One region of the Streptomyces sp. NPDC015171 genome, then DNA from elsewhere that is predicted to be linked to it. Evidence: riboswitches for the same ligand, from Rfam matches in the RefSeq annotation. Region 1 holds a riboswitch; the other holds the start of a gene.
The links. Region 1 has a riboswitch for guanidine ahead of ACF073_RS23375 (MBL fold metallo-hydrolase). Riboswitches for the same ligand answer to the same signal wherever they lie in the genome.
Positions count from the first base shown of each region.

Region 2: linked by a shared signal. The riboswitch ahead of ACF073_RS27825 (multidrug efflux SMR transporter) and the one ahead of ACF073_RS23375 (MBL fold metallo-hydrolase) in region 1 are both predicted to bind guanidine.

Region 1 covers NZ_JBIBUO010000008.1:296,421-311,661, reverse strand. The annotation lists gene ACF073_RS23425 (hypothetical protein) at 1-102, shown strand, start outside; partial or broken gene ACF073_RS23420 (molybdopterin-binding protein) at 206-373, opposite strand; gene cynR (transcriptional regulator CynR) at 552-1,460, opposite strand; gene ACF073_RS23410 (carbonic anhydrase) at 1,586-2,170, shown strand; gene cynS (cyanase) at 2,303-2,773, shown strand; gene ACF073_RS23400 (nucleoside deaminase) at 2,862-3,359, shown strand; gene ACF073_RS23395 (PQQ-binding-like beta-propeller repeat protein) at 3,483-5,702, shown strand; gene ACF073_RS23390 (tyrosine-protein phosphatase) at 6,011-6,940, shown strand; gene ACF073_RS23385 (DUF2071 domain-containing protein) at 7,015-7,761, opposite strand; gene ACF073_RS23380 (metalloregulator ArsR/SmtB family transcription factor) at 7,758-8,096, opposite strand; gene ACF073_RS23375 (MBL fold metallo-hydrolase) at 8,155-9,045, opposite strand; guanidine-III (ykkC-III) riboswitch at 9,058-9,125, opposite strand; gene ACF073_RS23370 (hypothetical protein) at 9,453-9,602, shown strand; gene ACF073_RS23365 (molybdopterin-dependent oxidoreductase) at 10,053-10,694, shown strand; gene ACF073_RS23360 (HAD hydrolase family protein) at 10,823-11,596, opposite strand; gene ACF073_RS23355 (PaaI family thioesterase) at 11,646-12,146, opposite strand; gene ACF073_RS23350 (winged helix-turn-helix transcriptional regulator) at 12,240-12,707, shown strand; gene ACF073_RS23345 (glutamate--cysteine ligase) at 12,796-13,872, opposite strand; gene ACF073_RS23340 (SpoIIE family protein phosphatase) at 14,117-15,241, opposite strand, start outside.
Region 2 covers NZ_JBIBUO010000011.1:130,987-146,227, forward strand. The annotation lists gene ACF073_RS27820 (transglycosylase domain-containing protein) at 350-3,163, shown strand; gene ACF073_RS27825 (multidrug efflux SMR transporter) at 3,164-3,484, opposite strand; guanidine-III (ykkC-III) riboswitch at 3,533-3,605, opposite strand; gene ACF073_RS27830 (GroES family chaperonin) at 3,671-4,030, opposite strand; gene ACF073_RS27835 (DUF3618 domain-containing protein) at 4,053-4,382, opposite strand; gene bcp (thioredoxin-dependent thiol peroxidase) at 4,486-4,953, shown strand; gene ACF073_RS27845 (HNH endonuclease signature motif containing protein) at 5,099-5,752, shown strand; gene ACF073_RS27850 (HNH endonuclease) at 5,749-6,444, shown strand; tRNA gene ACF073_RS27855 (tRNA-Leu) at 6,458-6,542, shown strand; gene rdgB (RdgB/HAM1 family non-canonical purine NTP pyrophosphatase) at 6,585-7,187, opposite strand; gene ACF073_RS27865 (SGNH/GDSL hydrolase family protein) at 7,214-8,587, opposite strand; gene ACF073_RS27870 (DUF445 domain-containing protein) at 8,754-10,097, shown strand; gene ACF073_RS27875 (MFS transporter) at 10,400-11,944, shown strand; gene ACF073_RS27880 (hypothetical protein) at 11,971-12,462, opposite strand; gene ACF073_RS27885 (GlxA family transcriptional regulator) at 12,616-13,572, shown strand; gene ACF073_RS27890 (hypothetical protein) at 13,622-13,924, opposite strand; gene ACF073_RS27895 (DUF2267 domain-containing protein) at 14,157-14,621, shown strand; gene ACF073_RS27900 (hypothetical protein) at 14,664-15,241, opposite strand, start outside.

The DNA.
Region 1 (15,241 bases):
CAGACCATCGAGGTGGTGGACAAAGCGCTGAACGACGACCCCGCCGGCGCCCAGACGATCCTGGAGAACTACCCCGGTCCGACCCCCGGGCCCCAGAGCTAGTCAAGACGACAGGGGCACCTGCACGGCCCGTACGGGTCACGGGGATACACGAGGACGCTCCATCGGGCTTCTCACCGCCGCACTCGGGGCGTACCGCCGAAACCTTCACCTCGGCCCCCTCGGCGAGGCCGAGGTCCTTCACGGACTCGGTGGTGATCGCCGCGGTCACGTCCTGACCGCTGAGGAGGCGCACCTTGACGGTCGCCATGGCCTCTCCGGCGGTCACGGAGACGACGGCGCCCCGGATCTGGTTGCGGATGCTCAAGCTCATGGAGTGCCACCTCACCCGCCGGCGAGGAGGGTGCTGTGTGGCGCACGCGGAGCGCGCCGCACAGCACCCCGCTCCGGACGGAGGCGCGCGACCGTGACCGCGGGTCCGGTTCCGGCCCGGGCGTCCCCACCGAGGCGGGTGAGCACGGTGCCGCCGGCCGGTGATCCGCCTGCGCAGATCACGGTGGCGGGGTGTAGCCGCGGGTGCGGACGAGGTCGTGGGTGAGCCGGGTGAAGGCGCGGGCGGCGGCGCTGAGATAGGTGCCCTCGCGATGCAGGAGGGTGACGGTGCGGGCGGGCAGGGGCGGGTCGAGGGGGACGGGGGTGAGGTGGGGGTGGTCGTGGGTGATGGCGTCGGGCAGGACGGTGGCCAGCGGGGTGCGTCGGACGATCTCGGTGAGGGCCTGGATGGAATTGGCCTCGACCGTGGTGCGAGGGGCGATGCGGTGGTCGGCGAAGTAGGCGTCGATATGGCCGCGGGTGGCGAAGTCGCCGCTGAGCAAGGCCAGTTGTCTGTCCTTCAGCGCCCGTACGGGTAGGGGTTCCGGCGTCGTGCCGGTGCCCTGGGTGCCGGTGACGAGGCTGAGGGTCTCGGTGAACAGCGGGGCGGCGGTGACCCCGGGCGGGTGCGGGCCGCTGAAGGCGATGCCGAGGTCGAGATCGTCGGCGAGCAGGGCCGCTTCGATGCGGTCCTGGGGCATCTCCGCCAGGGCCAGGCTGATGCCGGGGTGGCGGGTGTGGAGCTCAGCGGTGAGCGGGCCGACGAGGTAGGCGGTGAAGGTGGGGGTGACGCCCAGCCGCAGGTGGCCGCGCGAGAGGTCGTGGACGTCGTGGACGGCGCGTTCGGCGGCGGCCAGGTCGCGCAGTGCACGCCGGGCGTGGTCGGTGTAGACGGTCCCGGCGTCGGTGAGCCGTACCGCACGGCCGCTGCGGTCGAGCAGCTGCACACCCAGGGTTCGTTCCAGCTGCTTGATCTGCTGGGAGAGCGTGGGCTGGGAGATATGCAGGTCTTCGGCGGCGCGAGTGAAGTTGCCATGCTCGGCGACGGCGAGCAGATAGCGCAGGTGACGCAGTTCGAGGGCAGCCATGAAGACAATTATAGATGTGACCACTAGGTGCTATGGATAACAGCTCTTGGACACTATAGACACAGGTCATGCATGGTGGATCTCACCAGCCCGCACGGGCCGGCCGCCACCGAAGGGAGTGAGCCATGCAGGACCTCACCAAGGGCGTCGCCCGTTTCCAGCGGGACGTCTTCCCGGCCAAGGCGGAGCTCTTCGCCCACCTGGCCACGCATCACACGCCACGCACACTGTTCATCGGCTGCTCCGACGCCCGCGTCGTCCCCGAGCTGATCACCGGCACCGAGCCGGGCGACCTGTTCGTCATCCGCACCGCCGGGAACCTGGTACCCGCCTACGGCCCCGAAGCCGACGGGGTGGCGGCCAGCATCGAGTACGCCGTCGCCGCACTGGGCGTGAAGGACATCGTCGTGTGCGGCCACTCCGCGTGCGGCGCGATGACCGCCCTCGCCGAGGGCCACGACCTCAGCGATGCCCCGGCGGTCGCCGCCTGGCTGCGGCACGCGGACGCCTCGAAGGCCCGCACGGCCGCCGGTGACGTTCCCGCCCTGGTGCGACAGAACGTACTCGCGCAGCTGGCGAATCTGGCCACCCACCCCTCCATCGCCCGCGCCCTGGCGCACCGGGAGGTCACCCTGCACGGCTGGGTCTTCGACATCGCCACCGGCCGTATCGAGGAACTGTCCACCGCCTGCCCCGCACACGCGGCCTGACCGAACCCCGCCGACCGGATCCCCGTTCCCGTCCGCGACAGCGTGTCGGGAACCCCCTCCACCACCCACGCGCCATTTCCCTCTTTGCTCGTGAAGTGGCCCACCCCTGAGAGAAAGAAGGACGTACCGATCATGGTGCACGCCCAGTTCGACCCGACCGCCCGCCAGGCCCTGGCCGCCGCCGCCGTCGACGCCAAGACCCGCAAGAACCTCTCCTGGCAGCAGATCGCCGACGCCTCCGGCCTGTCGGTGGCCTTCACCACCGCCGCCGTCCTCGGCCAGCACCCGCTGCCGGAGGGCGCCGCGCAGGCGGTCGCCGAGCTGCTGGGCCTGGACGACGACGCGGCACTGCTGCTGCAGACCATCCCGACCCGCGGCTCGATCCCCGACCGCGTCCCCACCGACCCGACGATCTACCGCTTCTACGAGATGCTCCAGGTCTACGGCACCACGCTCAAGGCCCTGGTGCACGAGGAGTTCGGCGACGGCATCATCTCCGCGATCAACTTCAAGCTGGACGTGAAGAAGGTCGCCGACCCCGAGGGCGGCGAGCGTGCCGTCATCACCCTGGACGGCAAGTACCTGCCGACCAAGCCGTTCTGACCCGCGCGGCACACCTGACACCGGGGCGGGCCGCACCGGCCCGCCCCTCCCCCGCCTCTCCCGCCGCACTGCCTCACGAGGAGTTTCCGTGGACTTCGTACAGCGCACCATCGACATCGCCCGGCAGAACGTGGCCGAGGGCGGCCGTCCCTTCGCGACCGTCATCGTCAAGGACGGCGAGATCCTCGCCGAGAGCCCGAACAAGGTCGCCCAGACCAACGACCCCACCGCGCACGCGGAGATCCTCGCCATCCGCGAGGCGTGCAGGAAGCTGCGCACCGAGCACCTGACCGGCACCACCATCTACGTGCTGGCCCACCCCTGCCCGATGTGCCTTGGCTCGCTGTACTACTGCTCGCCGGACGAAGTCGTCTTCCTCACCACCCGCGAGGCCTACGAGCCGCACTACGTGGACGACCGCAAGTACTTCGAACTCGACACCTTCTACGACGAGTTCGCCAAGCCGTGGCAGGACCGCCGCCTGCCCATGCGCTACGAGTCCCGCGCGGACGCCGTGGAGATCTACCGCTTCTGGCAGGAACGCAACGGCGGCGAGCGCCGCGTGACCGGCGCCCCGACCGCCTGAGGCCGCCGGCCGGAGGCGCGGAAGTGCCGCCGACACGTCCGAGGGCCCGGGGCCCGACGCCGCGGCCGCCCCGCTTCCGTATGCTGGGACCGCGATCCGCGAGGCGACTGAGGGGGTGCGCGCGTGCCGCTGCACAGGGACGATCCGAGATCCGTCGGCGGTTACAAGTTGCTCGACCGGATCGGCGCGGGCGGCATGGGCCGGGTCTACCGGGGCAGATCGCGCTCCGGGCGCGAGGTCGCCGTCAAGGTCGTGCACGCCCAGTACGCCCACGACGAGGTCTTCCGGGCCCGGTTCCGGCAGGAGGTCGAGGCGGCCCGCCGGGTGAGCGGCGCCTTCACCGCGGCGGTCGTGGACGCCGATCCCGAGGCCACGCCGCCCTGGATGGCGACCCAGTACGTGCCCGGCCGCTCGCTCGCCGCCTGCCTCCGCGACCACGGCCCGCTCCGCGTATCCGAGTTACGGCCGCTGGCGCTGGGCCTGGTGGAGGCCCTGCGGGACATCCACCGGGCCGGGGTGGTGCACCGTGACCTGAAACCGGCCAATGTGATGATGGCGGCGGACGGCCCCCGCGTCATCGACTTCGGCATCTCCCGCGCGGCCGAGAGCCACCACACCCTCACCGAGACCGGACAGGTCATCGGCACCCCCACGTTCATGTCTCCCGAGCAGTTCACCGACGCCCGCACCGTCGGTCCCGCCTCGGACGTCTTCTCGCTCGGCGCGCTCCTGGTGTACTGCATCACCGGCCGCGGCCCCTTCGACGCCGACAGCCCCTATCTGACCGGCTACCGGGTGGTCCACAACGACCCCGTCCTCGACGACGTGACCGGAGGCGTGCGCGCGGTGCTGGAGCGCTGCCTGGCCAAGGATCCCGCCGACCGCCCCGGACCCGACGAGCTGATACGGGAGCTCGCCGAGGTCCTGCCGGAGCCGCGCCCCGGCGAGCAGGGGACGCTGCCGCTGCGGCCGTACTCCGGCGACACCTCCCCCGGCGGCCTGACGACCGCCACCGGCTCCCGCCCCCGCGCCCGCACCTGCTTGCCGGGGGCGCGGAAGCTGCTGGCCGCGACCGGCGTGCTGGCCGTGGCGCTGACGGGTTACGGGCTGCTGGGCCTGCGCAACGATGACGGCGCGGCGCGGGCCGGCTCCACGACCGCGGCCCGCTGGGACCCGCTCCCCACCGGCTGGAAACCGTGGCAGACCACCGCGTCCGCGAGGGCCGAGCGGGGAGTACGCGAGGCGCCGGGCTACGAGGGAAACAGGGCACCGGCCTGCCTGCCGGACGCCGGCGCCCTGTACTGCGCCGGCACGGCGATCCTCCCGGAGCGCATCGACGCCACCACCGGCCGCACCCTGTGGCGCTCCGGCATCGCACCCGCCGGCATCCCGGCCGACCGCTACATCACGAACGTGCTCGGCACACACGAGGGTGTCGTGCTGGTGGAGCTGACGATCACGCACGCGGACGGCACCGGGCAGGCGCAGTCCGTCCTCGCGCTCGACGGCGCGAACGGCACGAAGCTCTGGTCCCACCCGGTCAGGACCGACAGCCTGGGCTCGGCCTACGCCGCCGGGGTGACGCTGACACAGGAGGGCGGCGACCGTGCGGTGACCGTCCGCTCGGCGCGCGACGGCACGGTGCTCCGCGGCATCCCCCTGCCCACCGGGTACGACTGCTCACCGCTCGCCGCCGGCGACCTTCCCTACCTGGAGTGCGCGGCCCAGCAGGAGGGCTCGCACTCGTCGAGGTTCCTCGTCGTCGACCCCGCCGACGGCTCAGCGCGGACCTTGGTCTCGCCCGCCCAGCAGCGAAGCTTCGTCGGAGTCCTGGACGGACAGCTGTTCTTCGTGGAGTCGGACGACCGGCCCGTGACCAACAGCCCCGACCAGATCTACACCCGGATCGTGCGCGTCGACCCGCACACCGCGGAGCGTTCGGTGACGGATCTGCCCGAGCACTACCGCGGCGGGAGCCCGGCGCTCGCGCACGGCACGCTCTACTTCACCACCTCCAGCGGCCTGGTCACGGCCGTCTCGCCGGAGACGGGGGCCCGGCTGTGGCGCAGTCACACGACGCTGGAGACCCCGGGCGAGGTCTCGGTGGACCCGAAGGGCCGCACCGTGTACCTCGCGGGCGGGAGCGGCCGGGTCGCCGCCCTCGACGCGGCGCACGGCACCCTGCTGTGGGAGTCCTCGGCGCGCGCCGAGGTACTGGACAACGGGCTCCTGCCCACCGTGTGGTTCAACAGGGGCGCCCTGGTGCTGGCCGCGTCCGACGGCACCCTTTTCACCCTCGACCCGGCGCACCCTGAGCGGAAGCCGGTGCCGGTCCCGGCGTGACCGATCCGCACCGGCAGCGTCGGCGGTCGAGTACGGCACGCCGGTCGAGAACCCGCCCGTCGGGCCCTGACCCGAGCGGCCGGCGCACCTGACTGAGCGGAGACCCGGGCCCGCGCCGACTCGGCGGCGTCGTCCGCCGCAGGGTCCGTGACCGCCGCCGGACCCGCCGAGCCGCATCTTTGATCGTCGAGCTGCGCGTCTTCTGATCTTCGATCGCCGGTGCTAGCTTCCCGCGTCCCCACTTCGGGGAAGTCCGCCTTGCACCGTCCTGCGAGGGGTGAGAATCGCCGTCAGAAGGGAACTGCCGCATGCGTCCCAGAACGCGCGCCGTCAGTACGATTTTCCTCTCGCTGGCCCTTGCCGGCTCGCTCGCACCCGCGGCATCGGCCGCCCCTGCCGCGCCCGACGCCCTCGCACGGCCCGTGTCCGGTACCGCTCCGGCCCTGTCGGCAGCCCGGGTGCTGCCGGTACCCGGCACCGTCAACGCCCGTGACCTCGGCGGCTACCTGGCCTACGACGGCAGGGCGACCCGGTGGGGAGCGCTGTACCGGTCGGAGAGCCTGGCGAGGATACCGGCCGACGGGACGGCCGCCCTGGCCCGGCTCGGACTCGGCAGCGTCATCGACCTGCGGACCGCGCCGGAGATCCAGGCGGACGGAACCGACAGACTGCCCTCCGGGGTGACGCCGGTCGCGGACGCGGTGGACGACACGGGCCTGTACGCGTTCATCGGGCAGGCGGTGGCCAGCAAGGACCCCGTCTACCAGCAATCGATCCTCGGCGACGGCAGGGCGCAGGCGCGGATGATCGCCCTGTACCGGGGCTTCGTCACCGACCCCGCCAACCGGACGGCGCTGGGCACCGCGGTCCGGGCCGTCGCGGACTCCTCGAAGCCGGTCTTGTTCCACTGCTCGGCGGGCAAGGACCGCACCGGTGTCCTCGCGGACACGATCCTCCGCGCGGTCGGCGTCGCGGCCAGCACCTCCGAACAGGACTATCTCCTGTCGAACCAGCTGCGGGCCGCTTCGGACAAGGCACTGCGGGACCAGCTGAAGGCGGCCGGCTACATGCAGAACCCCGACCTGCTGATCCCCCTCCAGCAGGTGAGCGGCGACTACCTCGCCGCGTTTCGGGCCCAGGCCGTGCAGGACTACGGCAGCTTCGGCGGCTTCCTGACCAAGGGCCTCGGCCTGGACGCGGGCACCCTGCTGAAACTGCGGATCCGGCTCGTCGGCTGACGCTCGCACCGATGACACAGAATCCGTGGGGAGACAGCGAGGAGGCTCCTGCCATGCCCCTGTGACCTCGCGCTTCAGTCGGCGAGTCGAGCGTCCCCGTGCGCGGTGGTGTTCGGGAGTGGCCGCCAGTCGGCGGGGACGTTCCGCATGATCAGAGCGCAGTCCAGGGCAGCGGTCCCCCGCGGGAAGCGCTCCAGGTCGTCGAAGAAGGACGACGCGGCAGAGCGGACCCTGCCGGCTTCCACGTGCCAGGCGTCGGTCCTCAGCTCCATGCCGTCCAGGTGAAGGCCCGACGTGGTGGGCGAAAGGCCCTTCTTCCCCTCACGGAAGAACCGGGAAGCCTCTGCGAGGTCGCCGAACAACTCGCTGCCTCGCAGCTCGTCGGCCGGCTCGACGGTGACATCCACCTGGGTGGCACCGTCCCGGGCGGCCATGGCGACATGCATCCGGCGGGGGGTCTCGTACACCTCGAAGTCGGCGCGGCCGTGTTCACCGGGGAAGACCCGGCCTCCGGCCCAGGCGTTGAGACGCGAGGCGGTGTCGCGGCGGGGGATGTAGACGCCGGTCTCGACGCCGTCCGGTCCGTCCCATTCGACGGCGATCCGGTGTGCCGCGTTCTCGCTCCGGAGCCCGAACGCCTCGGGTGCCCAGGCGGGTCGGACATGGCCCAGGCGCAGGAGGCAGATGCCCGCGACCGCGTGGCCGCGCACCAGCTGCGGGCGCAGTGGCTCGGGTAGCAGACGTGCCGCGGCATCCGGGGCGACCCGGTAGTTCACCAGAATCCGTCGTTCGATGACGCTGGACAGCCGTGGCTGTCTCATGATCCCTCACCCGCCGTCTCCGTCCCGGGGCGCCACTTGGTGTGGCGCAGCACGATCTGCTCAGGGCAGACGGCGCTGAGGAACCGTCCTACGCTGGTCGCCAGACGATCCTCGGCCAGTGAGTAGAGGATCCGGTTGCCCTCCCGCCGCTCCGTGACCAGCCCGGCGCCCTTCAGCACGCCCAGATGGCGTGAGATGGACGGCGCACTGATCGAGAACCTGCCCGCGATCTCCCCGGCAGCGAGCTCGCCGCCCCTGAGATCCTCGAGAATCTGACGCCGCGTCGGGTCTGCGAGGGCCCGGAAGACTCCCGTCTCGTCCTGAGTACCTGCCATGACACATATTTAGCATCTTGGCTAAGTATCTAACAAGGGCTTCCCGGACGGGTATCCCTTACTCCTCCTGCGAGACCGGGCAGAGGACGAAGTCGTGGTGGGCGCTCCAGGAGCCGTCGTCGCCGAGTCGGGCGAGCGCCTCCCGGATCCGGCGGAGGTGCGCCGGAGTCAGCTGGAGCGGGGGCTCGTCGGGCTGGTAGGTGGTACGGACCGGGTAGTCGACACCCGGCTCGGTTGTCATCTCGATGTGGCAGCCGAGCACATGGGTGACGGGCCGGCGGTCGGCGAACTCGATCAGTCGTTCGATGCTGCGGGTGAAGGCCGGAACGTCCTGGATGTAGAGCCGACCGGGGTAGACGGTGTCCCCCGTGAGCAGGAGGCCGGTGGCCGGGTCGTAGTAGGTGACGGCCGCCTCGTGGTGGCCCGGGGTGGCCAGGCACTCCAGGACACGGCCGCCCAGGTCGACGTGGGCGACACCGTCCGGATCCGCGTCGAACCCGAGGTACCGCCATACCGTGGCGCGCTCGGCGTCCACCACGGTCGTGCCGGGGCGGTCCGCGAACTGGCCGTCGCCCGCGACGTGGTCGCCGTGCCCGTGGGTGTGCAGCACGAGAAGGTGGTAGTCGCCGTCCCGGGGATGCCGGTCGAGCCACTCGGCGAGGAGCCCGTCGACCACCTGGCGCAGGGGGAAGAATTCGGGAGACCGGGTGGCGCCGGTGTCGATCAGCACCGCCCGCTCGTTGCCGCACAGCAGGAACAGGAACGGCGCCTCGTAGTGGACCGCCATGTTCTGCCGCAGGATGAACGTGTGGTCGTCGTAGGCGTGGACCTGGATGTCCGGGTCCGTGTTGTGCTTGGCCGACGGTGAGCCGTGAATCCACCGCACGTCCAGCGGACGCGGCGCGGGAGGGGCGCCGGCGAAGTCGATGCGATGTGTGCCGCTGTCCACGATGCCTCCGCATGTGCGTCGTCTTGGCGGGCCGGGTACGGCGCACATCTCGTCCGGGGCAGGCACGTCCGCGCCTCCGGCGGGACGCTACCACTTCGTCCGGTACGTCGAGACATCATGTGTCGCCCGAGCCGGTCCGTGCCACGGCCACACCGCCTTGTGTCGCAGGGTGCACTCCCACGTGAGCTTCGAGACACCTCCCGCCGCTGCCCACGAGGTAGTCGCCGAGACGTTGGAGCGTGCTTTCCGGGGCAACTCACCCGCTCGGATGCGCTCGGCGAGACACTCGCCACGTGGGTGTGCATGGTGAGTTCATGATCACTACACCTCACCCCAAGAAGACGGTTTCCCGGATTCCGCGAGTACTCGCGGTGTGTGCCGCCGTGGGCGTCGCATGTGCGGCAGGCGTGGCGACCACCACATCCGCCGTAGCCGCGACGCCCGCTGCGCACGTCGCCACCAAGGCCGCTCCGGCTTACGGCCATGGCGGCCACGGCGGCGAGGACGAGAACCAGTGCGGCAACGGCATCCTCGACCTCCTCAACTTCTGCAACTGAGGCATGACCGGCTGCAGTTCCTCACCGTCAACCGCGTAAGCGCACGTTGACGAAGCCCACCCACCCCAGGGCGGTCAGGAACAGGGGCAGGATCCCTCTTCCTGACCGCCCTGCCGACCACTACCGAATATCCGCGCCAACTGCTCCGCCCGGAGCGGCATTCCGAGTGGGGCGACGCGGTACGGCCGTCGTCCCCGGGCCGGTCGGTCACCGCCCGTCTACCGCACCGGCCTTCCACCCTCTTCGTCTTCGGCCCTGGAGAGGCTCCGTGCTGCGCGGGTGTGATGCCAGTCCCACCACCGGCTACAACCTGCTGCACAAAGGCGGCTCCACCACCGCCGGCCCCGCACGCGCCCGGGCGCCCCGGCCACGACATCACGGGCAGTGAGCGCTTACCCTGCGGGGGCAAGCAGGCCGAAATGATGAGCGGAAGAGAGCAGGGTGCGGATCGTGACAGATCAGCATTCCTCCGGGCCCGGGACTGCCGGGCTGGCCCCTCCCGGGCAGCGCCTGGTGCACGGCTGGCCCGTCTCGCACTATGGGCCGGTTCCCCGGTTCCGCCCCGAGCGCTGGAACCTGCGTGTCTTCGGCGCCACCGCCTCGGGCGAGACGCACGAGTGGACCTTCGACCATCTGGCCGAGCTGCCGCACGTCACGGTCGTCGCCGATCTGCACTGCGCGAGCGGCCCCACCTCCACCGGGCACGAGTGGTACGGCATCCCCGCCACCACGGTCCTGGAACTGGTCCCGCCGGCGCCCGGAGTCACGCACATCATGGCCTGGGCGGAGTACGGATACTCCGCCAACCTGCGCCTCAGCGACTTCACCTCGCCGCGGACCCTCATGGTCACCCATCACAACGGCGAACCCCTCACCGCCGAGCACGGCTTCCCGCTGCGTCTGGTGGTCCCCCACCTATTCGGTTACAAGAGCCCGAAATGGCTGCGCGGCATCGAGTACATGACCGCGGACCGGCGCGGCTTCTGGGAGGAACGCGGCTACCACAACCTCGGCGACCCCTGGCAGCAGCAGCGCTACTCCTACCAGGAAGAGGACGACGACGGACCGACCCCGCCCGCGCACTCCAGGTAGGCCCACGCTCGGCCTCCCGACCACAGGGTCATCAAGACGCGGGCGCAGTCGCCGATCTCGTAGGCGTCGGCCATGGCCGGCTCGGTGTCGCTGATCCGGGTGGCGCCCCGTCAGAGGACACGTCGCCGTCAGGCCGCAGCCCGGCCCGCCCGAGTCAGGAGGGAGATCTCTGCCGCCACCGACTCCGGGTCCGCGGGGACGGTGACGTGGGCGACGTCGACCAGGCTCGGGTGGGCGCCGACGCGCACCGCTCGCTCGGCGCCGCGCAGCAGCTCGACGTCGTTGATGTCGTTGCCGAAGGCCACGTACTCGCTGATGCCCAGCGAGACCAGGGCTTCCCACTTCGTCGTCGCCGCCGGTGCGAAGTCGACGACCGCCTCTTCGAGATGGTGGTTGACCATCAGCCCGAGTCCTCGGCCGGCGTCGGCGACCCCGGCCAGGTCCGACGCACCGACGACAAGGAGCTTCACGACCTGGTCGAGCTGTGCGAGATCGACCCTGCGGGCGAGTCCGCCCTGATCCACCCTCCCCAAGATCGGGTGGCTCGCGGGTCCCGTGTAGGCGTAGTCCCAGGGGCCGTCGGCGAGGTAGGTCGCCTCGTACCGCTCGACCGCCTCCATCAGCGCTCCGAGTTCGACCGGGCCGAACGCGGCCCTGGCCCGCACCGTGCCGTCGACAGAGACGAGACTGCCGTTCCCACCGATCAGCGTGGCGGTGGGGAAGGCGCCGTCGAGCACGGGCAGAAGGTCTCGAACCGGCCGCGCAGACGCGAACACCAGCTGACAGCCGTCGCGTTCGCACGCGTCGATCGCCGCGAGGATCCGGTCATCGATGGTGCGTCCGTCGAAACAGAGCGTGCCGTCGATGTCGAACACGGCGGTTCGAGCGTGGAGATCAAGCATCACGCGATCATATCTTCACGCTCACCCGTGTACTCGGAGACTGCGACGGTCACCCTTCGGAGGGCGGCACCTCGAAGAGCATGCAGCTACTGGTGGCGTGGGCGAGCAGACGATCCGTCCCGTCGACCAGTTGCGCCTGCGAGAGGGCTGTCCGGCGCCCCTTGCTGATCACTGTGCCGATGGCGCGCACCGGGCCCGTGTCCACGGTGATCGGCCGCAGGAACTTCACCGTCAGGTCGAGGGATGTGTACGCCATCCCCCGCGGCAGCGTCGAGTGGACGGCACATCCCGCCGCCGAGTCGAGCAGGGTGGCGAAGACGCCGCCGTGCACGCTGCCGATCAGGTTGTAGTGCTCCTCGCCCGGGGTCAGAGAGAAGACCGCTCTGCCCGGCTCCACCTCGTCCAAGGTGAAGTCGAGGGTGTGGCAGATGGGCGGTCCGGGCAGGCGCCCGGCCTGCAGGTCACGCAGGAAATCGATGCCCGACGAGCGTCCGGCGGCTTCCGCCAGGAGTGCGGGGTCATCCCATTGATACGTACGCGTTCGTCCCACGGCCCAGCGCCTCCCCGTCTGACTTTCATGAGCGAAGCTAGCCGCCCCCTCACCTGACTGTCAATGACGAAGCCAGCCCCTTAGGGTGGTGGGATGCAGTGGCTTGAGGCGAGCACGGAGAACTGCCCCGTCCAGCGCACGCTCGACGTGGTCGGAGAGAAATGGACGTTGCTGATCCTGCGCGACGCCGTCAACGGAGTCCGCCGCTTCGACGACTTCCACCGCCATATCGGTCTGTCGGAGGCCGTCCTCAGCGACCGCCTCCGGAAGCTGACCTCGGCCGGCATCCTGAGAACCGTGCCCTACCAGGAGCCCGGCAGCCGCGCCCGCAACGAGTACCGCCTGACGCGCAAGGGCTGGGACCTGTGGCCCGTCCTCATGGCGCTGAGCCAGTGGGGCGAGGCGTACGCCCTCGGCCCCGAGGGCCCTTTGCTGGACGTTCGCCACACCGACTGTGACGCTCCGGTCCGCGTCGTCGTCCAGTGTTCCGCGGAGCACTCCGTCCTCACCCCCAAGGACGTCACCGCCCGGCTGGGCGCGGGAGCCCGCCCGCGCTCGTGAGCCGTCACGGACGGAGACGCGGGCGCTGTCGTGGCCCCCGGCAGTGGCCGCCGGCGCCGACAGCAACCGCTCCGCGCCTCCGCCGCAGTCACTGGCACATGGTGGTGACGAGGTGATCGACCACGTCAGTGAGGCTGCCCCGGCTCCGGTAGGCCGCGCGTTGCCGGTCGGAGCCGGTGCCATGGGTACGCAGCCGTGACCAGCCGTCCCGGACCAGGGGACCGTCGCCGAGCCGTTCAAGCGCGGAATGGATCCACGCGAGCAGGCTCTCGATCCGGGCTGCCGCAGGGATCAGCCGGCTGGCGGGCAGGTCGACGCCGGCTCCGGCGAGGCCGTCGCGGGCGGCACGCCAGTGGGCCGCCCGCAGGATCTCGCGCTGGGGGCGTGGTGCCGGTTCACCAGCGGTGATCCGTGTGAGAGCGGTGGCGACCATGGCTCTGGTGATCGCCGCGAGGAGGACGGTGTCGGCCGCGGTGGCGGTGGCGTCGGCCACGCGGAATTCCAGGGTCGGTACATGACTGGAGGGTCTGATGTCCCAGTACACGCCGCCTCGGTCCAGGACGGCGCCTGTCTCGATGGCGCGGGTGACGAGTTCGTCGAAGTGTGCAGCCGAGGCGAAGTAGGGCGGCGGACCGGCCACGGGCCAACGTGCCTGCGTCATGGTGCGCCAGCTGGCATAGCCGGTGTCGCGGCCGTTCCAGTAGGGCGAGTTGGCCGCGATCGCGACGAGCGCGGGAAGCCAGACGCGCAGGTGGTTGCTGACCTGGAGTGCCGTGTCCGGGTCGGGCACTCCGATGTGGATGTGACAGGCGCAGGCGATCTGCTCGTCGTCCAGGGCCCGGAAGGCGGCGAGGCTGCGGGCGTAGCGTGCCCCCTGCGAGATCACGGGCGGGTCCGGACGGCAGAGCACCGGGCTGCCGGACGAGATGGCGGCCAGGCCGTGCCGGCCGGCGGCCTCGGCGACCTGGGTGCGCATCGAGCGGATCTGCTCGCCAAGGTCTCCCATCGAGGTGTGGGGGTCGGTCCGTGCCTCGACTTGACAGGCGGTCAGTTCGGGGCCGGCCCGGTCGCCGAGCCCCAGGGCGGCGGCCTCTGCGACGACTTTGTGGGCGAGCGGGCTCACCTGGCGGCTCAACGGGTCGACCAGGAGGTACTCCTCCTCCACGCCGACCGTGAGCGCATGCGGCTCCGGTGCGGTGCCACGGGGTCCGCGTGAGTGGGCAACGCGCTCTTCCGTGTGGGCTGGGCCTCGCGTTTCACTGTCCACGTGAACACGATGTCACGGAACGTGAATCGTGGAGAGGGCTGGATGCGGCCACTTGGCCACCCGGCGTGAGGCCGGCGCGGCGGTGAGGGAGACAACACGTGCCGTGCCGTACCGCGCCGGTGAGGCGGAGCGCCGGAGCGGGTCACGCGGCCCCGGCGGCCGAGGTCCTCGTGTCAGCCGGCCTCGTGCCGTCAGCGCCGTGGGCGGAAACGGCCGTGAGGACGAGAGCGGCCTGGTCGTCGTCGATGTCCTTGCCGCCGGTGAAGGCGTGGACCGCGCCGGTGAGGCTGTCGATGACGTCCTGCGCGGTGTGCGCCCCGCGCAGGCGGCTGCCCAGGGCGTCGGCGAGGCGTTCTTCGCCGAACTGGTCACGGGTGGCGTCCCTGGCCTCGGTGATGCCGTCGGTGTAGAGCAGCAGGCTCTCGCACGGCTTGAGGCGCAGGTGATGCGTGGGGAGGTGCGGGTCGGGGGCGATACCGATGAGGGAGCCGTCCACGTCGACGGTACGTACCGTTCCCCCGCCGTTGATCAGCAGGGGCAGCGTGTGTCCGGCGCGTACGAGAGCGATGTCGAGGCCCCCGCCGTCGGCCGGTGTGAGGTGGCCGTAGACGAGCGTGACGAATCCCGTGCCGTGGCTGTCGGGCCGGTTGAGCAAGGCCCTGTTGATCGCGTGGACGACCGCGTCGGGTCCGGGCAGCAGGGGGGCGACGGCGCGGGCGGTGTGCCGGACGAGGGCCGTGGTGGTGGCGGCGATCGCGCCGCGTCCGCACACGTCGCCGAGCATGAACGCCCAGGTGCCGTCGGCGAGCGGAAAGACGTCGTAGAAGTCACCGCCGACCTCGAGCCCCTCGCCCGCGGGGTGGTAGTGGACGGCGACCTCCGCCCCCGGCAGCGTCGGCACCTTGGGCAGGAGGAGACCGGCCTGCAGGTCGCGGGCCAGGGCGACGCGCTCGGTGTACTGGCGGGCGTTGAGTGCCGCTGAGGCGGCGCGGCGGGCGAGTTCCTCGGCCAGGGCGACGGTGTGCCCGTCGAAGGCGTGCTCGCCGGTGGACAGCAGCGTCACGGTCCCGAAGGTACGGCCACGGTCGAGCAGCGGAACGCACAAGTAGCCGGTCACGCCCAGCTCGTGCCAGGGCCCCGGGCCGGACGGGGTGCGCCGGGCGACCTCGCTCAGTCCGGCGGCGAGGACACGGGCGACGGTGTCGTCCTCGGCGTCGTAGACCGGGATGTGCGAGGCAAGCAGCTGCTCCTCGGCGTCGGTGGGGGC
Region 2 (15,241 bases), on a different contig from region 1:
GCGCGCCGAAGCCGCCGGCCGCCCCGCCGACGGCGACCGCGGCGACGCGGCCGAGCGCGGTGCCGGCCGGCCGGACGCGGCGGCGCAGGACCGCACGGCCTCCATGGCACGGGCCCGCCAGGCGTCCCGTGGCGCCCGGAACGAGCAGCCGGCCGCCCCGGACGGGCCCACCGGCACGGCCTCCGGCACCGGCCAGGCCACGGCCGGCGGCGCTCCGGCACCCGGTCGCGGCTCGCGGCCCGGCGGCGCCCCGGCACCCGGCAAGGGTGGCGGGGGTTCCGCGTCCTCCGGCACCGAGAAGCCCGCCTCCGCCGGTCCCGAGGAGGCTCAGCCGGCCGAGAGCACCCAGGTGCTCCGGCGTATCACCCCGCCCAGGAAATCCGAGGCCGCCCCGTCCGCTCCGGCGGCCGGCACCTCCTCCGGCACCGGCAAGGGCGGGGCTTCCCCCGCCGGCGCCGGGAAGGCGCCCGAGACCACGCAGGTGCTCCGGCGGGTCAGCGCACCGCGCGCCGGCGAGCCGGGCGCCTCCGGCACCGCCGCGGCCTCCTCCGCCGACGCCCCGAAGCCCGCCGGCCGCGCCCCCGGCGCGTCCGTCCCCCGCCCCGCGGGCCCGGACCGCGCCGCACGTGCCGCCCGCGCCGCCCGCGCGGCCGGTGCCGCCGCGGGCGCCTCCGCTGCCGCCACCGCCTCCTCCGCGCCGGGCTCCGAGGCCGCGACCACCGCCCTCGCCGCCGGTGCCACCGGCACCGGCAAGGGCGGCGGCAACGGCGGCGGCACCGCCACACCCACCGCCACGGCCACCGGCGGCGGCAAGGGCAAGAAGGGCAAGCGGCCCAAGCGCACCGGGTGGCGGCGGATCATCCCGACCTGGCGCATGGTGCTCGGCACCTTCGTCATCGGCGTACTGCTGCTGATCGGCCTCTTCTTCGTCGGCTACTCGATGGTGAACATCCCGCCGGCCAACGCTCTGGCCACCAAGCAGGCGAATGTCTACCTGTACGCCGACGGCTCCCAGATCGCCCGCGACACCCGCGACAGCCAGGTCAACCGCGAGAACGTGGATCTCGCCGAGATCTCCAAGGACGCCCAGCACGCCGTACTGGCCGCCGAGGACCGCGACTTCTACACCGAGTCCGCCGTCGACCCCAAGGCGATGGTCCGCGCCGCCTGGAACAGCGCGACCGGCAAGGGCAAGCAGTCCGGCTCGACGATCACCCAGCAGTACGTGAAGAACTACTACCTGGCCCAGGAGCAGACGCTCACCCGCAAGGCCAAGGAGTTCTTCATCTCGATCAAGCTGGACCGTGAGAAGTCCAAGGACGAGATCCTCGAGGGCTACCTCAACACCAGCTTCTTCGGCCGCAACGCCTACGGCATCCAGGCCGCTGCCCAGGCCTACTACGGCAAGGACGCCGTCGACCTCGACCCGGCCCGCGCCGCCTACCTCGCCGCGCTCGTCAACGCGCCCAGCGAGTACGACGTCGTCGCCCACCCCGAGAACAAGAAGGCGGCCCTCGCCCGCTGGAACTACGTCCTGGACGGCATGGTGAAGAAGGGCTGGCTCAGCCAGGCCGAGCGCACCGGCATGAAGTTCCCCATGCCCAAGGAGCAGATTCTCTCCACGGGGCTGTCCGGTCAGCGCGGCTACCTCGTCGAGGCGGTCAGGCATTACCTGATCACCAACAAGATCGTCACGGCCGATCAGCTGGAGGCCGGCGGCTACCGCATCACCACCACCATCCAGAAGAACCGGCAGGACGCCTTCGTCAAGGCCGTCGACGACAAGCTGATCTCCCAGCTGGACAAGAAGAACCGCAAGGCCGACACCTACGTCCGGGCCGGCGGCGCCTCCGTCGACCCCAAGACCGGCAAGGTCGTCGCCATGTACGGCGGCATCGACTACGTGAAGCAGTACACCAACGGCGCCACCCGGGGCGACTTCCAGGTCGGCTCCACCTTCAAGCCGTTCGTGTTCACCTCCGCCGTGCAGAACGGGTCCACCACCCAGGACGGCCGGACGATCACCCCGAACACCGTCTACGACGGCACCAACCAGCGCCCCGTCCAGGGCTGGAGCGGCGGCGCCTACGCCCCCGAGAACGAGGACCAGAAGTCGTACGGCGACATCACCGTCCGCAAGGCCACCGACCTGTCGGTGAACTCGGTGTACGCGCAGATGGCCGTCGACGTCGGCCCCGCCAAGGTCAAGCAGACCGCGGTCGACCTCGGCATCCCCTCCGACACCCGCGACCTGCAGCCGTACCCGTCCATCGCCCTCGGCACCGCCACCGCCAGCGTGCTGGACATGGCCGAGGCGTACGCGACGCTCGCCAACCACGGCAAGCACGGCACGTACACACTGGTCGAGAAGATCACCAAGAACGGCAGCGACGAGGTCAAGCTGCCCGACGCCACGGCCAAGCAGGCCGTCAGCCGGGAAGCCGCCGACACCACCACGTCCGTCCTGCGCAGCGTGGTCCAGAGCGGCACCGCCACCGCCGCGCAGGCCGCGGGCCGCCCGGCGGCCGGCAAGACCGGTACCGCCGAGAGCGACAAGGCCGCCTGGTTCGCCGGCTACACCCCCGACCTGGCCACCGTGGTCTCCGTCATGGGCCAGGACCCGGTCACGGCCGCGCAGAAGCCGCTGTACGGCGCGCTCGGCCAGCCCCGTATGAACGGCGGCGGCCCGCCCACCGAGATCTGGGCGCAGTACACGCGCGACGCGCTGAAGGGCAAGCCGGTCGCCGACTTCGACCTCCAGCTCCAGGAGGGCGCCGACCGGATCCAGGAGCCCCCGGCCAGCAGCACGGCCAAGCCCGGCACCGACGGCGGCCAGAACGGCGGCACCACCACCGGCGACGGCGGCGAGCAGAACGGCGGCGCGACCGCCACCCCGACCACCGGCGGCACCACCGGCACCCCGGCCGACGGCGGCACGACCACCGACGGGGGCGCCACCACCGGCGGCGGCGCCACCACGGACGGCGGCGCCGCCACCACCGGCGGGGACACGACCGGCCGGCAGACCGCCGACGGCGGCGGCACGGGAAGCCCCACCACCGGCGGCCAGACGACCACCGCCGGCGGAACGGGCGGCCCGGGCTCCCCGACCGGCGGGGACACCGGCCCCGGCGGGGACATCGGCGGAGGCCCGGGCACCTGATCAGTGGCCGCTGGTCGCCTTCAGCCCCACGACGGCCACCAGCAGCAGACACACGAAGAAGATCCGGGCGGCGGTGACCGGCTCACCCAGCACCACCATGCCGAGCACCGCCGCACCGGCCGCGCCGATGCCCACCCACACGCCGTAGGCCGTACCGATGGGCAGGGACTTCGCGGCGTACGACAGCAGGACCATGCTGGCGACGATGCCGGCGCCGGTGAACAGACTGGGAACCAGCCGGGTGAAACCCTCGCTGTACTTCATCCCGATCGACCAGCCCACTTCCAGCAGACCGGCGACGACGAGCAGAACCCACGCCATGACAGGCACCTCCGAGACGTAGCGGCGTCCTCGCCGCGTTCTTCCTGGGGTGCGTCGTCTTTGCCTTCGACCCGGTACGGCGCGTCTCGTCGGGTTCCTTCCGAACATAGCAAAGGCACGACGAAGAGGGCCGGTGACGATGGTCACCGGCCCTCTTCGTGCCTGTTTCGAAGATTCAGCGGCCGCTCAGAGATACAGCCCCGTCGAGTCCTCCGACCCCTCGAACCGGTCGGCGGCCACGGCGTGCAGATCACGCTCGCGCATGAGCACGTACGCCACGCCCCGCACCTCGACCTCCGCCCGGTCCTCCGGGTCGAACAGGACACGGTCGCCGGGCTCCACCGTCCGGACGTTCTGCCCGACCGCGACGACCACGGCCCAGGCCAGCCGCCGGCCGACCGCCGCCGTGGCGGGAATCAGAATCCCGCCCCCCGACCGCCGCTCGCCCTCACCGGCGTCCTGCCGCACGAGAACCCGGTCGTGCAGCATCCGGATGGGCAGCTTGTCGTGGTGGGGAGTGCTGTGCTCGTTTCTGTTGGCGCTCACGGCTCGAACCTACCTGCCCCGGTCAGCCCTTGCGCCGCCGGGCCCCGAGGGCGAGCAGCCCCACGACGCCGACGGCGACCAGCGCGACGGGCACCACCCGCTCCATCCGAGGCGCCCCGCCCTCATCGACGAACTGCGCCCGGACATCGCTCACGAGTCGGTTGACCTGCACATACGCTCGCCCGATCGTGTGATCGACATTCGCGGCGACCTTCGCCTTCGCATCGCCGACGATGGTCTTCGGGTGCACCCGCACCCCGATCTCGTCGAGCGTCTCCGCCAGCACTTCGCGGCGGCGCTTGATGTCCGCCTCGATCTGCGCCGGGGTTCTGGTGTCCGACGTGTCCGCCACCGTACGGCCTCCGAAGTCTGCCGAAGTCTGCTGATCCTGTTCCGGACAGTCTGTCAGCTCATGAGCGCATCGCACCGCAAGGCCCCCCGGTTACGCTAGTCCGATGAGCGAGCGACTCCAGCCCGGGGACGTTGCCCCCGCCTTCAGCCTCCCCGACGCCGACGGCAACGAGGTGTCCCTGTCGGACCACAAGGGCCGCAAGGTCATCGTCTACTTCTACCCGGCCGCCCTGACCCCCGGCTGCACCAAGCAGGCCTGCGACTTCACCGACAACCTGGACGTGCTGGCCTCCGCCGGCTACGACGTCATCGGCATCTCGCCGGACAAGCCGGAGAAACTCGCGAAGTTCCGCGAGAAGGAGTCCCTGAAGGTGACCCTCCTGGCCGACCCGGACAAGCAGGTCCTGGAGGCGTACGGCGCCTTCGGCGAGAAGAAGCTGTACGGCAAGACGGTCGTCGGCGTCATCCGCTCCACGATCGTCGTGGACGAGGACGGCAAGGTCGAACGAGCCCTCTACAACGTCAAGGCCACCGGTCACGTGGCGAAGATCCTCAAGGACCTGAAGATCTGAGCCCCACCCGCATTCCGCCCCCAGACGGCTCGCCCCGGAACACCCCGGGGCGAGCCGTTCTTTCCTGCCACCGGGCGTGACCGCGCTCCGGGTGACTCGTTGATCCGTACGAATGGCGAACGCATGCCTGAGCGGAGGGGGCTCGATGAGGACCAGTGCGTACACCAAGGACCGCCTGGAGACGGCGGCTCGCGGAGCACGGACGCTGACGGAGGCGCTGGAGAGGCTGGGGGTGGATCCGAAGAGCCCGTCCCGGCGGTACGTCCTGCAACGGATGAGGAAGCTCGGGGTGGACGTCTCGCACTTCGAGAGGGAGGGGGTGAAGTGGACGAAGGACGTGCTTGAGGAGGCAGCGGCTGCCTCCACGAACATGTGCGAGGTGCTGCGCCACCTCGGGCTGGAGGTCGTCGGGGGCCACCACACGCACATCACCCGCCGGATCAAGGCGTACGGGATCGACATCTCGCATTTCCAGGCACCGACGAGGCGCGGCGAACCCTGGCGGGCCCGGAGGCCGCAGACGCTGCTCGTCGAGCAGCCGGCCGGAGAGGCCCGGCGGGTCCCGGGTGACCGGCTCAAGCGGGCGATGGCGGCGGAAGGTGTACCGGAGTGCTGTGCCCGCTGCGGCACGGGGCCGGTGTGGCGGGGCCGTCCGCTCCCGCTGGAGGTCGATCACATCGACGGCAACTGGCGCGACAACCGGATCGAGAACCTTCGGCTGCTCTGCCCCAACTGTCATTCGGCCACGGACACGTACCGGGGGCGCGGCAAGCACCGTTCCCGGGGCGGCGCCGGATGAGCACAGGCGTCCGGTACACGCGCGACCGGCTGGCCGAGGCCGCCGAGAAGTGCACGAGCCTTGACGAGGTCATCGCCTTCTTCGGCACGCGTCCCTACGACAAACTCCGCCGCTATCTCGTGCGGCGATTCGCGCACTTCGGGATCGACACCTCGCACTTCTCCGGCTCCGGCAGGCCTGCCCGCCCCGCACCCGAGGAACTGCGCGCCGCGGTCACCGAATCGGTCTCCCTCGCGCAGGCGCTGCGCCGCCTGGGGCGCCCGGACACCGGCACCCAGCGTGCGCTGCTGCGACGCTGGGTCGTCGAGGACGGTGTGCCGACGGTGCACTTCCTCGGTCAGGCGCACCAGCGGGGCGCGACGCACACCGCGTGGGCCAAGCGCCCTGAGGACGTCCTGGTCCGGCACAACGGCCGCCGCCGGACGCGAACCCGACTCCTGCGCCGTGCGCTCGCGGAGGTGGGCGTGCCGGAGGAGTGCGCCGAGTGCGGCGTCGGGCCGGAGTGGCTGGGATGGCCGATGACTCTGGAGGTCGACCATGTCAACGGTGACTGGAGTGACGACCGCCGCGAGAATCTTCGGCTGCTCTGCCCCAACTGCCACGCGTCCACGAGTACCTGGTGCCGAGGAGGCGGACGGCGAAAGGCGGCGCCCCGTACACTGGGCGGCGTCATGCGGCCTGCGAGTGAGTAGTGTCCGTTTTGGGGCGGTCGTGGCGAAATAGGCTATACGCGCGGGTTTTAGGTGCCCGTGGGAGAAATCCCGTGTGGGTTCGAGTCCCACCGACCGCACAGGTGAGGGGCCGTCCGGCAGGGCGGCCCCTTTTGTGTTGGTCAGCCCAGCAGGGTGCGTACCACCGGTACCAGTGCCCGGAACGCCTTTCCGCGGTGGCTGATCGCGTTCTTCTCGGCCGGGGTCAGTTCGGCGCAGGTCCGGGTCTCGCCCTCCGGCTGGAGGACCGGGTCGTAGCCGAAGCCGTGCGTGCCCGCGGGGGCGTGCCGCAGGGTGCCCGGCAGCCGGCCCTCCACCACGCGTTCCGTGCCGTCCGGCAGGGCGAGGGCCGCCGCGCAGGCGAAGTGGGCGGAGCGGTGCTCCTCGGCGATGTCGGAGAGCTGGGCGAGCAGCAGGTCCAGGTTGGCCTTGTCGTCGCCGTGCCGGCCGGCCCAGCGGGCGGAGAAGATGCCGGGGGCGCCGCCGAGGACGTCGACGCAGAGGCCCGAGTCGTCGGCGACGGCGGGGAGGCCGGTGGCCTGGGCGAGGGCGTGCGCCTTGAGCAGGGCGTTCTCGGCGAAGGTGACGCCGGTTTCCTTGACGTCGGGGATCTCGGGGTAGGCGTCGGCGCCGATCAGTTCGTGCGGCAGGCCTGCTTCGGCGAGGATCGCCCTCAGTTCGGTGATCTTTCCGGCGTTGCGGGTGGCGAGGATCAGGCGGGTCATGTCCGACAGTATTCCTCGCCGCCCGGTTACAGCTCCGCCTGCCCCGCGCCCTGCAGTGCGCGCAGGTCGAAGGTCTCGGCCATGGTGCGGTAGCCGAGGTCGCTGGGGTGCAGATGGTCGCCCGAGTCGTACTCGGGGCGCAGCCGGCGCGGGTCGTAGGGGTCCCGGAGGGCCTTGTCGAAGTCGACCACGGCGTCGTACACGCCGCCGGCGCGGATCTCGGCGTTGACCTGCTGGCGTACGGCCTCCCGGGCCGGGGTGAAGCCGCGGTGGCCCTTGAAGGGCATGAGGGTGGCGCCGACGACCTTCAGGCCGCGGGCGTGGGCCTGGCGGACCAGGGTGCGCAGTCCGGTGACGATGCGGTCGGGGTCGGCGAGCCTGGGGTTGCGCAGGATGTCGTTGATGCCGAGTTCGACGACGACGACCTTGGCGTTGGTGCGGGAGAGCGCGTCGCGGCCGAGGCGGCCGAGGCCGCTCTGGTTCTCGGCGATGGGGGTCCCCCCTGCACGAGTATGTTCGAGCGCTTGGGGGATGCCGAGGCCGTCGGTGAGGACCTGGTTGCCGCTGATGCCCTCGTTGACGACGCTGTAGCGCGGCAGTCGCTGTCCGGTCTCCAGGGCGCCGCGGAGCCGGCCGGCGAGGACGTCGGGCCAGCGGTGGTTGGCGCCGACGGTGGAGGTGATGCCGTCGGTGATGGAGTCGCCGAAGAAGACGATGGTGCCGGCGGCCTCGTTGCTGAGGACGTCAAGGGCCGTCAGGTACCGCCAGTACGGGGTCTGTTCGGTGTACGGGGTACCCGTGGTGTCCTCGGTGCGGTCGCCGGAGGCGACGTACGACAGCTGGCGGGCGTGCGGGTGGTAGGTGACCGGCCCGGAGGGGGTGGGGGAGTAGGTGGTGACCAGGACGTCGGTGTCGTGCGGGAGGGTCACGCGTACCGGGTCGCTGACGGTCTGTCCGCCGGCGGGTATGACGACGCTGGTGCTGCCGTTGAAGGTGAGCCGCCGCATCGTTTCCGCGTCGGCGGCCGCGGTGCCGTCGCCGGTGGACAGCGCGATGGAGGCGTGGGTGAGGGTGAGGGGTGACTGGCCGTAGAGATTGGACAGGGTGACGCGGGCGCCGGTGCCGCCGGTGCTGGTGTGCACCACGTTGCGGACCGAGTGTCCGGCGAGGCCGGCGGTCTCGGTGCCGGGTTCGCCGCCGACGGGGGCGGTGGCCCAGGCGCCGACCCAGGTGCCCGCGGAGGCGGGTGCGGCGGCGGGGTCGCGGTGCGGGCGGCTGTCGGCGAGCGCGCCGCGGGGGGTGCCGGCGTCGGCCGACACGGTGACGTAGATGGCGGCGCACAGCGCGACGACCAGGGCGATCAGCGCACCGAGCACCCCATAACCATGACGCTTGGTCACGCTTGTGTTGCTCTCCTCGGGAGATGGGAGCCCGAGGCTCCGATCTTGTGGAACCCATGATGCGTCATGGGCCGGAGAGGTCTGACAGGAACCTGCCCACGACCCCGCTCAGACAGACGCCGGGAACTCCTGTTCCGTTCCGGGAGTCGGTCAGGAAGGGACAATTGTGTGCGGGATCACCGAACGGGTGGAGCTGATGGAACCTAGCGAGAGCGGAACACCGGTGCGGGCCGCGTCGTACCGCACGATGACGGCGTTCACCCCGGCCGACGAGGAGCGCCGGCGCGGGGTGCGGCGGATGAAGCTGACGGCGACGGGCCTGCTGCTGGTGGTGGCGGTGGTCTATGTGCTGGCGAAGGCGGCCGGGCACGCGGGTGCCGGGGCGTGGACGGGGTATGTGGCGGCGGCGGCCGAGGCGGGCATGGTGGGCGCGCTGGCCGACTGGTTCGCGGTCACGGCGCTGTTCCGGCATCCGCTGGGGCTGCCCATCCCGCACACCGCGATCATTCCCACGAAGAAGGACCAGCTGGGTGTCTCGCTGGGTGAGTTCGTGGGGGAGAACTTCCTCTCCGAGGACGTCGTACGGCAGCGGCTGCGCGCGGTCGGTATCGGCAGCAGGCTGGGGGCCTGGCTGGCCGAGCCGGAGCATGCCGACCGGGTGACGGCGGAGCTCGCCACCGCGCTGCGGGGGGCGCTGACCGTGTTGCGCGACTCGGATGTGCAGGCGGTGGTCGGCGAGGCGATCACCCGGCGGGCCGAGGCGCAGGAGATCGCGCCGGGTCTCGGCGCGATGCTGGAGAAGATCGTCGCCGACGGCGGGCACCGGCGGGTGGTGGACCTGGTGGTGGCCCGTGCGCACGACTGGCTGGTGCTGCACCGGGACGACGTGATGGTCGCGGTGGAGGGCGGTGCGCCCGGCTGGACGCCGCGGTTCGTGGACCGGAAGGTCGGCGAGCGGGTCTACAAGGAGTTGCTGCGGTTCGTCACGGAGATGCGGGACATGCCCGCGCATCCGGCGCGCGGGGCGCTGGACCGGTTCCTCGGCGACTTCGCGTCCGATCTGCAGTCCGACACGGAGACGCGGGCGAAGGTGGAGCGGCTCAAGGGCGAGGTGCTGGGCCGGGGCGAGGTGCAGGATCTGATCGCGTCCGCCTGGACGGCCGTACGGTCGATGATCGTGACGGCGGCGGAGGACGAGCACAGCGAGCTGCGGTTGCGGGTGCGGGCGGCGCTGCTGTCGCTGGGTTCGCGGATGGCGACGGAGCAGAAGGTGCAGGGCAAGGTCGACAGCTGGGTGGAGGGCGCGGCGGTGCATGTCGTGACGACGTACCGCACGGAGATCACCTCGCTGATCACGGACACGGTGGCGGGCTGGGACGCCGAGCACACCACCCGGAAGATCGAGGCGCACATCGGCCGCGATCTGCAGTTCATCCGGATCAATGGCACGGTGGTGGGGTCCCTGGCGGGGCTGGTGATCTATACGGTCTCGCGGGGGCTGGGGGCCTGACGGGCGCTTCCTGCGGGGCTGCGTGGTTCCGGGCGGGGCGGCGTGGCGGCGTGGTCCTGGTGCCGTTCGGGCGTGGGCGTCCGGGCGGCCGGTGCCGTTCAGCCGGTGCCGTTCGGGCGTGCGCGTTCGGCCGGCCGGTGCCGTTCGGGCGGGGCCGGTCACCCGATCGGATTGTTCCGGCGGACTGTTCCGGCGCGGCCGGGGCACCCGATGAGCCGTCCTTCGGGATGGTCTGTTCTCCGGAACGGTCCCTGGGGACGCCCGTTTTCCGGCAGGAGCCGTTCTTCGGCGAGGAGGAGCGCATGAGCACAGCCGGGGCCGAGACCGGCCGGACCCTCACCACCGACATTCCCGCCCGGCTGGACCGCCTGCCCTGGTCGCGCTGGCACTGGACGATCGTGATCGGTCTGGGCACCGTATGGATCCTGGACGGCCTGGAGGTCACGGTCGTCGGCAACATCGCCGGCCGGCTCTCCGAGCCGGGCAGCGGCCTGTCGATCTCCTCCGGCCAGGTCACCGGTGTCGCGGCCGCGCTGTATGTGGCCGGTGCCTGCATCGGCGCCCTGTTCTGGGGCCGCCTGACGGACCGCTGGGGCCGCAAGAAGCTCTTCATGATCACGCTGGCGGTGTATCTCGCGGCGACGGCGCTGACGGCCGTCTCCTGGGAGGCCTGGTGGTTCTTCACGTTCCGCTTCCTCACCGGCTTCGGCATCGGCGGTGAGTACGCGGCGATCAACTCCGCGATCGACGAGCTGATCCCCTCGAACTACCGCGGCCGGGTCGACCTGATCATCAACGGCAGCTTCTGGCTGGGCGCGGTGGGCGGTTCGCTGCTGTCCATCGTCGCGCTGAACACGGACCTCGTGGCCGAGAACGTCGGCTGGCGGCTGACGTTCGCCCTCGGCGCGGTCCTCGCGCTGGTCATCCTCCTCGTACGGCGGCACGTCCCGGAGAGTCCGCGCTGGCTGCTGATCCACGGCCGGGACGCGGAGGCGGAGGAGATCGTCACCGGCATCGAGCGGCAGATCGAGGCGGAGAGCGGCGAGCGGCTGCCGGAGCCGCAGGGCGAGCTGGAGATCCACCAGCGCAAGAGCGTGACGTTCATGGAGATCGCCCGCACGGTCTTCGGCCAGTACCGCAAGCGCGCGGTGCTCGGTTTCTCGCTCTTCATCGGCCAGGCGTTCCTGTACAACGCGATCACGTTCGGCTTCGGCGCGATCCTGACCAAGTTCTTCGACGTGCCCACGGACCGTACGGGCTACTACTTCGCGGTGATCGCGGTCGGCAACTTCTGCGGCCCGCTGCTGCTGGGCAGGCTGTTCGACACGGTGGGCCGGCGCATCATGATCTCCTCCACGTACCTGCTCTCGGGCCTGCTGCTGTTCGGCACGGCCTGGCTGTTCGGCCGGGGCTCGCTGAGCGCGCTCACGCTGACGGCGTGCTGGTGCGTGGTCCTCTTCTTCGCCTCGGCGGGCGCGTCCAGTGCCTATCTCACCGTCTCGGAGATCTTCCCGATGGAGACGCGGGCGATGTCGATCGCCTTCTTCTACGCGCTCGGCACGGCGGCCGGCGGTATCAGCGGCCCGCTGCTGTTCGCCGACCTCACGAGTACCGGGAAGGTCGGCGACACGGTCCTCGCCTTCTCGATCGGCGCGGCGCTGATGTGCGCGGCCGGCCTGGTCGCGGCGGTCCTGGCGGTGGCGGCCGAGCGCCGTTCCCTGGAGGACATCGCGCGCCCGCTGACGGCGGTGGCCGGCAAGGCGAAGGCCGCTGTGCGGAACGCCGCGCCGGGAGGCGGGGGCCGGGGTCAGGGCCCCACGGCACCACCGGCGGCGAGCAGCCCGTGACCGCGTAGCTCTGTCCTTGCTCTCGCCTACGCCCCCGTCGTGGAGCCGGGCCGCACGATCATCAGGACCGTCACGGCGGCCCACAGCAGGTTGAACAGTCCGGTGGACATCGCGAGGCGGGCCGCCAGCCGGGGTTCGGCGGCCCCTTCGACGAACGCGGTCTGGGCCGGCAGCACCAGCGCGGCGAGGACGAGGGCGGCGAGGGCGGTCAGCGCGATCGACACGATCAGCCAGGCACTGCCGAGCACCCCCATCCGGCTCGCGGTGGCGAACCCGAAGACCGGGACGACGACGCCGACGACGGCGTAGACCCGGCAGATCCGGTGCAGCAGCTGAAGCGATGCGGCGGCGACGGGACCGTCGGGACCGGTAGGACTCCCCGAGCTACCGCGGCCGGCGGGCCCGGCGGCGGCCAGGGCCCGGCGGGCGACGGGCGGGAACATGCTGGCGGCGACGGCGACGGGGCCTATGGCGAGGATCGCCGCGATGACGTGGACGGCGAGGAGGAACTTGGTCACGGAGGGACGGTAGGGGCCGCCGGGATCCGCCACCAGTGGCCGGACTGCCACCCTTCAACGGATTTCCGCCACGGCGCTCACGCGGCCACTCCCCCCTCGCGAGCGCTGCTGGAACGGCTTGGCGAGACTCCGTCGTACGGCTAGATTCCCGCCATGCACACCGTGGCCGTACTGGCACTGGAAGGCGTCATCCCGTTCGACCTCTCCGCCCCGGTCGACACCTTCGGCCGGGCGCGGCTGCCCGACGGCCGGGAGCCGTACCGGGTGCGGGTCTGCTCGGTGCGGGAGGAGGTGGGCGCGGGGGCCTTCACGGTGCGGGCGCCGTACGGCCTCGAAGCGCTGGCGGAGGCCGACACGATCATCCTGCCCGGGGTCGCGGAACCGCCGCGGACACTGCCGCCGGGGGTCGCCGAGGCCCTGCGCGCGGCGGCGGCGGACGGCACGCGTATCGCCTCGATCTGCGTCGGCGCGTTCCTCTTCGCGGCGACGGGCCTGCTGGACGGGCTGCGCGTGACGACCCACTGGATCGCGGCCCCGGAACTGGCCCTGCGCCACCCGGAGGTGACGGTCGACCCGAACGTCCTGTACGTCGACAACGGCCAGTTCCTGACCTCGGCGGGGGCGGCGGCGGCCATGGACATGTGCCTGCACATGATCCGCAGGGACTTCGGTTCGGCGGTCGCGGCGCACGCGGCCCGGATGTCCGTGATGCCGCTGGAACGGGAGGGCGGGCAGGCTCAGTTCATCGTCCGCGACCTGCCTCCGGCGCCCGCCGGCGCGACCCTCGAACCGCTGCTGTCCTGGCTGGAGGACCACTGCGACCGCGATCTGGCACTGGACGAGATCGCGGCGCGGGCCGGCATGAGCACCCGTACCCTCAACCGCCGCTTCCGCGACCAGACCGGTACGACACCGCTCCAGTGGCTGCACCGGGCGCGGGTGCGCCGGGCCCAGCACCTGCTGGAGACGACGGACCGCGCGGTGGAGCGCATCGCCGCCCAGACGGGCTTCGGCTCGCCCACGGCGTTCCGGGACCGCTTCCGCCGGGTGGTGGGGACGAGCCCGCAGGGGTACCGGAGGGCTTTCCGGTCGGGCGAGCGGGTGTCGTAGGGGCGCTGGGGCTGCGGGGGCCTCGCAAGGGGAGGGCGCTGCGGGGCGGCTATCCGTTGCGGTCGGCGACGACCCAGGAGGCGAGGGCGACGGCGCCGGCGACACCGAGGACGGACGGCCAGGCGCCGACCTTCTTGGCGAGGGGGTGGGACCCGGCGAACGCGGCGACGTACGCGGCGCTCAGCGCGCCCGCGGCCTTCCCGCCGGCCTGCCTTCGCCACTGCTGCGCGGCAGCGGCCCCGGCGACGGCCAGCACGGCCCCGCCGAGCTGCCGCTTCTTGGTCCAGCGGGCGACGCCGTACCCGCCGACGAGCCCGGTGGCGGCGACGACCGCGCTGGGAATCCTGGCCATGATTGCCTCCTCGTATCCGCTGTCCGATATCCCTTATGTCTGCCCTGAGGCTAACGCCGGGACCGCGGGGCGCCCCGGACTTGAGTCGAGGCATATCAAGTTTCCCCGGGGCCGCCAGGCGCCGTCAGGGGCCACACGGGACACACATTGGCCGAACTCTTTCCCATGCGGGTGCGGTTACGGGGTATCGGCGTTCCGGTGCCCCAAGCATCCCGGAGAAGGAGCCAGCCCGATGACCGTGACGACCCCGCAGCCGACCACCACCACCCTCGCCCCGCCCCCGAGTCCCCGTGAAGACGCCGACTGGCTGGAGCTGACGGAGGCGGTACGCGAGGCGGGCGAGTACCCGACGAGATCAGAAGCGGAACGGGTGACCCGCGCGGTCCTCACGGCCCTGGGCGCCCAGGTGTCCGGCGACGAACGCGTGGCCCTGGCCCAGGCCCTCCCGAGTGAGGCGGGCCGGCTCGTCGCATCCCGGATCCCCTCCCTCCACGCCCTGACGGCCCGGGAGTTCGTCGACGCGGCGGCGACCGACATCGAGGACTCGACCCCCGCGACGGCCCGCTGGCACGTCAGCTCGGTCCTGAGCGTCCTGCCATCCCGCCTGGGCGAGCCCCTGACGGCCGACCTGCTGTCACAACTTCCGCCGGGGTATGCGCTGTTGTTCGGACGGGCGGATCTGGCGGCGGCGGCGTAGGCCTTATGTGACGGTGCCATCTCCAGCCTGCTTTCGGTCACCCTAATGCGCGGCTGACATGGCTGAAGATGAAGGCAGTGCGAAGTAAGGCGTGGACCAATCTACTGAACCATCCGAATCGGCTTGAGCTACATGCTGCAACAGAAGGGCTGTGGGGTCCTGTATGTCGACCTCAGCTCCCTTTCCTAGCAGGCGAGCTGTGACTGGTATGGATGGATAGGTTATACCCAGTACGCGGCATATGTGCTCGAATTCATCGTTCTTGTTTTCCTCTCCGAGATTCCCGTTGAGGTAGTCACGTAGGCGAGAGCAGACATCGAGCATGGCATTTCTACTCTCGGTGACTTGATAAATGCCGCCCTGGAGGCTCTCGCTTTCGAGGAACCCGATGATAAAGAGTCGTTCGGTTTCGTACTTCAGGGCATTCAGGTTTGTGTCGAGAGTCATGGCTGTGTGCTTATGGCTGCGATAGCCGTGCTTCTTGACGTGCGAAAGGATCGCAACGGGGAGGCCCGGGCGCCTAGAAGAGGAGAAGCGTAGTACGTCCCGCGGGCTGAGACCGCCAAGTGTTACGTGAAGGAGGAGATCTTTCGTCATCTCCTCCTTCAGGGACGCATAGA